DNA from 2 places in the Paenibacillus sp. SORGH_AS_0306 genome. Region 1 is predicted to be linked to the other one. Evidence: riboswitches for the same ligand, from Rfam matches in the RefSeq annotation. Region 1 holds a riboswitch; the other holds the start of a gene.

Region 1 (3,216 bases):
AGACCGACGATCTGAGGGTCGTCGGTCTTTTGTGTAAATAGTAGACTATATAAAGTATTATTAACCTTCTAATGCTGTTTTAAACTCTTCAGAAGATTGGTTCCACCATTCTTCGTTATGAGCGACCAATAATTTTTTAAGTGCAGCTTTTTCTTCGCTTCCCAAACCTTCTAACATAATGCGACGCTTGATAGCATAATCCAATTTGTTCACATGCTCTGCGAGGATTTTCCAGCCTTTTTTCTCTTCTTCGTTAATCCACATTTCGCAAGCTGTAGCACCAGCATAATTGACACCTTCAGCTAATTTATCGACTGCTACCCATACTAGCCATACTTGACGACCACCATTTACTTCTTCGCGGTTAGTCGTAAATTTGATCCCTTTTTCTACTTTACTTTTGGCATGCATTGCACCAACATCGATTTTTGCTTCGCCATGGTCTATAATGATAGGGGACACATTATTGAGGTTAATCGCTCCTGCTCCAAAACCTTTGTGTTTACTGCTTTTTGCACTACTACTTACAATATTAAGTGACATCGACTTTTTACTTGGTTGATTTTCATCCATATCGTTCAAATACTCCTTTGTGGGGTCAGTATAAATAAGGTTATTATACATAGATTTATGGTTCGATTTATTATTCATATTGTATCGAATATTGCCTTAAAAGCCAATAAAGTCGATTATTGTCATCAATTTTCATAAAAAAAGGAAAAAAACGTTCATTATTGAGATCGATGAACCGAATAAAGTATATATAGTGATCACAATTCTTCATCAAACGTCACTATATGAGCAAAAGATTAAAATTTTTTAACTTTTAAAAAGACGATAACCATAGGCTTTCACAGAGATTTAACACTAAAATACAAAAGTAAATCTTAAAAACAGATGAATAAACGTTTGCCAAAGTAAAAAACCTCTGGTAGAATAAATCCAGTGAGATTTTAGTAACAACTTTGTAAACTTTAAAACTAAATGCTGTAACCTTTATAGCAACTGAAAATTTTGTCGTTTTGTCGTAATGATCCGTGTACGGTACACACCAAGCTTTGAGCCAAATTCCGTGGTACCGGGAAACGGGGGAACCGTTTTGGGTGAATTGATCTTGTTTCGGAGGGATCATAGGGGAATACCTTCTACCGAATCCTTAAGCTAACCTCGTAGGCAATTGGAAGGGGGACAATTGATTTTGAACATGAAAAAGAAACTAACAGCCGCAGTAATGGGACTTGCTATTGCATTTACGTCACTTGGAGTAACAAGTGCGCATGCAGATTCTAAAATGGATCAAGTTATCGATGGAGCTATTGGAACACCTTATCGTATTGGTGGAACATCTTTTAGCGGTTTTGACTGCTCAGGATTTACACAATATGTATTCAGCAAAATGAACATTGATCTTCCTCGCCAATCTAGCTCTCAATATCAAGTAGGCGAGCCTGTATCAAAAAGTGATTTAATTGCTGGAGATCTGTTATTTTTCAATACTACTGGGGCTGGCGTTTCACATGTAGCAGTTTATGTAGGAAATGGTAACTTCGCACACGCTTCTACTTCCAAAGGTGTGAGAATTGACAGTTTGAGCATGGATTACTATCAAAATCGTTACGTTGGTGCTAAACGTGTTATGAGCGATTCCACATATAACACCTTCGCAACTGACAATTAATCATCGTATTTACAACTCATATAAATGAACCTATAAACCATTGAAGATTCCCGCCAGAATCTTTAGTGGTTTTTTTATGTTCCTATATAAGTAAGACGTATTAAACATCCAATAGGTTACATAAAATAATAAATTTATATCAATTGTTCTTTATAATTATGTCTACTTATTATTAACCTACTCGTAATTATGGTAAACAGGATATTGCAAATTTTTTAAGTTTTTTTTATGGTATATATAAAGTACAGTCAGAGGAGGTTATGTCATGAGCTCACTGTCACATTCTATTTTTCATACGATTCCTTTGACAGAACAACATGCTGCCCAAGTATGTACATGGATATATGATCCTCCTTATAATATCTACGGCTGGATGCCCTGGGATCAAATGAAAGAATTAGGGATTGAGTTCGGTGATCCTGAGATTCGGCAACAACAGTATGTATCGGTATTGGATCAGACAGAACAGTTAGCCGGATTTGCTCAACTTTTTCCATTAGGAGATACGATACGCTTAGGGATTGGTATGCGTCCTGATCTTTGTGGTCATGGTTATGGAGAAGCTTTTGTAGAAGCTATTGTAAAAACGGCTCAAAACCGTAACGCGACAGCCGAAATCGATCTGGAAGTGTTGACCTGGAATCAGCGGGCTATCCGTACGTATCAAAAAGCAGGCTTTTATATTACAGATATGTATGAGCGTAGAACGCCTGATGGTATGAAGCCTTTTTATTGTATGGTCTATCAAGCACCTACTGATGCACGTTATCTTGATATATAAACAAACAAAAAGCACAGCGTAGATGATCTTCTAGTTCATCTGCTCTGTGCTTTTGCTATATACGTATTTTATTAATCTTTTGTTAGATCAAGGTCACAAATGTCATTTCTTCTTTGCCAATCAAAATATCAATGCGATGTGTGTCTGCATCATAGATAACGACCCCACTACCTACATGGATCATAGATTGTGAACCGAGTGCAAAAAATAAGTCTTCTGCCAACGCTTCATTTACTTCATTTCGTTCACCTTCAGCAAGCACTTCCCACTCTTGAGGTTCCATATCAAAAAACAAATAACTGTCTGGAATCATGGCTACTGCTGATGTTAAATCACTCAATATCTCTTCATAATCTCTTCCATGCTTAACGCCCATACTCAACCTCCCGATCTGTCGATATTGTTACAATTCCCAACTTATTTACATTATAACGCAAATATACACTAAAAAACTCTTAACAATGCAGCATATCTTGTCGATAAAAGAGTATCAGATGTTTTTGGAAAACACATCATTACATGGAAGTGGATGATGAGAGAGATAAACTATATACTCACGGACGAGGTGTATTATGCAAATTTCAACAATTATTGGTCTAATACTTGGTTTGGGTTCACTTATATTCGGTATGCTTCTAAAAGGTGCCCCCCTTATCAATCTGGTTAATAACCCGGCTGCTTATGTCATCATTTTTGTTGGTACAGCAGCAACAATCTTTATGGCTTTTCCAATGAATGAAGTTAAACGTCTTGGCAA
Region 2 (3,216 bases), 3.0 Mb from region 1:
GACAACACATCGACGTATGGAACATATCAGTTACAGCTATTTAATGCTAATCTAGTGAGTCAAGGAACACTTGCTCAGAATACCAATGGTCAAGTTACATTACCTGCGGGCACTTATTATATTCAAGTATTAGCACCTTCCACATTCGATCTCACTAAACCATACAAATTATCTGTTAATTATCAGACAGCAGATGTCTCAAGAGTGACTGTTAGTGATATCACTACAGATGGTGGTGTCTATGGATTTATTGATTATGGACAAGGTAAAAAGTGGCGTGTGAAAAGCAATATAGTGATTACTGGTCGTGCATTTGATGCAACAGGTACTCCTGTAGGCAATGCTATAGTAACTACCAATATCACGACTATTTTAAATGGCAAAGTGATTTCTGGAACAGCTACTACGGATGGGTATGGTAATTTTACAATGCCTGTCTATATTAATAACCCGGGTGTAGGACAATATACATTCCAATCTTCTCGGTACAGACATTACTATGATGTAGTCAGAATCCAATTTTTCAACAATGGAAAACAACTCAATTCAGACATCAGCACGTTGTACCATTTTGCTTATGAAATTTATACAGGTTGACATAACAAGGCAAAATGATAGGATGTTGCGTAACAAATGACATAATCGTTTTCAGAATTTACTGCAAAACAATGATTAATATCATGTAACTAAAATAAAAAAGTAGATAAACGATGAAAAAGAGAGAAAATAGGAGCCTGAGATAGATAACTTTTCAATAGTTATCTGAAAATGAAAGCTGTGATGATTCACAGCTTTTTTTGCGTCTTTTCTCAGCTTTACAGTTGACAAGGACAGGCGTATTATTCATTGCAGGCAGTTGATGAATACGATTCAGCAACTGATATAAATGAAGTTTCCAATGTTTGTTGATCGCTGAGTTTTCGGTATTAACCGAAAAACGGGGGAACCAAATTGCGATTTCACAAAACGGTGTGAGAGCCGGAATGTGAATCGTTGGGGTGAATCTGCATACTGACTTAACCATGGTATAGTCAGACAATGCAGTAGGGCGACTCTCACCGCCCGAATCCGACAGCTAACCTCGTAAGCGTGGATTAGGAGAGAAGTGTGAAGCTTGTGCCGATCTGACACAGTGTAATACGACTCTGTGTTTTTTGATATGTTAACAATGTCACAACGCTTAATTTTCATATGCATATGAAAAGCGGGGGAACCAACCGTTGATGAAGATAACTGATACGAAGAGTCAGTTACTACACAACATGGGGTGAATTCCGGTATCTACCGGAACGGGCGATCTTCCAGCCCGAATCCGACAGCTAACTCCGTAAGCGTATAGGGGAGAACTCCTAACCAGCAACTCGGCAGGTACACGATAAGTGTGCGTGTTTGTAGAGGCCTGGGGAAAAGTTCTGCTTTTCTCCAGGCTTCTTTTTTTATGCCTTTTTTAGCAAATGATTACTTACAAAATGAATGCAGGGAGTCTTACACACATGATGGATATACTGATGATTGGTTTAATGGTGATCATGACTTTAGGGTTGAGCGGGTTGCTGCAATGGGCATCTGTAGCTATCGGAGAAAGAAGGAATGAGCGATGACTTGGCTGCTGTGGATTATTATTGGTGGATTAACAATCTATCTATGTTATGCATTGATTTATCCAGAAAAATTCTAATGGGTCAGGGGAGAACATCGTGAGTATCTTTTCATATATCGGAATTGCAGTCACTATTATCATCGCTATACTTATTGCTCGGCCAACCGGACATTATATTGCTTATGCTTTTGAAAATAAACCCAATCGCTTGGATCGTTGGTTTTATCCGATAGAGAAATGGATTTACAGGTTCGGCGGTATCAAAAATGAAAATCAAACATGGAAGCAGTATGCAGGAGCGGTTCTGATCAGTAATTCAGTGATCTTGCTGATTACGTACATGATCTTTCGTTTCCAACATATTTTACCAATGAATCCAGCAGGAATTACTAATATGAGTCCTGATCTGGCATTTAATACAGCGATTAGTTTTATTACAAATACCAATTTACAGCATTATAGCGGAGAAAGCGGATTGTCTTTATTCTCACAGATGACAGCGATCATCTTTATGATGTTTGTATCGCCGGCGACAGGGATTGCAGTCGCTATTGCATTTATTAGAGGAATCACAGGTAAGCCGCTCGGCAATTTCTTTACAGATCTCGTACGAGCAATCACACGAATCTTATTACCATTAGCATTTGTAATGGCAATTGTATTTGTAGGATTAGGTGTACCGCAGACATTGCATACTTTAATCACTGCGCAGACGTTACAAGGAACAGAGCAACAGATTGGTACCGGCCCTATAGGATCATTTCTAGCGATCAAAGAATTAGGTAACAATGGTGGCGGGTATTTTGGAGCCAACTCTGCTCATCCTTTTGAAAATCCGGGAGGATTCAGTAACATGTTACAGATGTTAATGATGTTACTTGTGCCGATGTCACTTCCATTTACGTATGGTAAAATGGTCGGCAACTCGAAACAAGGTAGAGTATTATTTGTATCAATGGTGATGATGTTTGTCGTCATGCTTAGTGTATCTCTTGTCAGTGAATCTCAAGGGAACCCATTGATTAATCAATTAGGTATTCAACATCAGTCTGGATCGATGGAAGGTAAAGAAGTACGGTTAGGTGAAGCACAATCTTCATTCTACTCTGTCGTCACAACCGCTTCAGAGACAGGTGCTGTCAATAACATGCATGACACGTTAACACCTATTGGCGGATTGATTTCACTTGGGAATATGATGCTTAATACGGTATTTGGCGGTTCTGGTGTAGGATTATTAAATATTCTAATGTATGCCATTATTGCTGTGTTCTTATCCGGTCTAATGGTTGGACGAACACCTGAATTTCTCGGTCGCAAAATTGAAGGTAAAGAAATGAAGCTGATTGCAGTCACATTGCTGATTCAACCTTTATTGGTATTAGCGCCAACAGCAATAGCTGTGATGACACAATCCGATACGATTTCTAATCCAGGTTATCATGGATTAACACAAGCGTTGTATGAATTTACTTCATCAGCTGCGAATAACGGATCAGGATTTGAAGGACTAGGCGATAATACACCGTTTTGGAATATTATGACCGGTGTCGTTATGTTTATCAGTCGTTATTTCTCAATGGTAACGTTGTTAGCTGTTGCAGGGTCATTAATGG

What was found. Region 1 has a riboswitch for cyclic di-AMP ahead of QE450_RS20635 (C40 family peptidase). Riboswitches for the same ligand answer to the same signal wherever they lie in the genome.
Region 2: another riboswitch for cyclic di-AMP. It lies ahead of kdpF (K(+)-transporting ATPase subunit F); the one in region 1 lies ahead of QE450_RS20635 (C40 family peptidase).

The regions. Positions count from the first base shown of each region.
Region 1 is NZ_JAUTBP010000001.1:4,663,999-4,667,214, reverse strand. It holds gene QE450_RS20640 (YwhD family protein) at 61-573, opposite strand; cyclic di-AMP (ydaO/yuaA leader) riboswitch at 1,052-1,191, shown strand; gene QE450_RS20635 (C40 family peptidase) at 1,205-1,678, shown strand; gene QE450_RS20630 (GNAT family N-acetyltransferase) at 1,944-2,459, shown strand; gene QE450_RS20625 (hypothetical protein) at 2,542-2,835, opposite strand; gene motA (flagellar motor stator protein MotA) at 3,032-3,216, shown strand, end outside.
Region 2 is NZ_JAUTBP010000001.1:1,621,581-1,624,796, forward strand. It holds gene QE450_RS07305 (carboxypeptidase regulatory-like domain-containing protein) at 1-597, shown strand, start outside; cyclic di-AMP (ydaO/yuaA leader) riboswitch at 901-1,105, shown strand; cyclic di-AMP (ydaO/yuaA leader) riboswitch at 1,168-1,349, shown strand; gene kdpF (K(+)-transporting ATPase subunit F) at 1,598-1,678, shown strand; gene kdpA (potassium-transporting ATPase subunit KdpA) at 1,698-3,216, shown strand, end outside.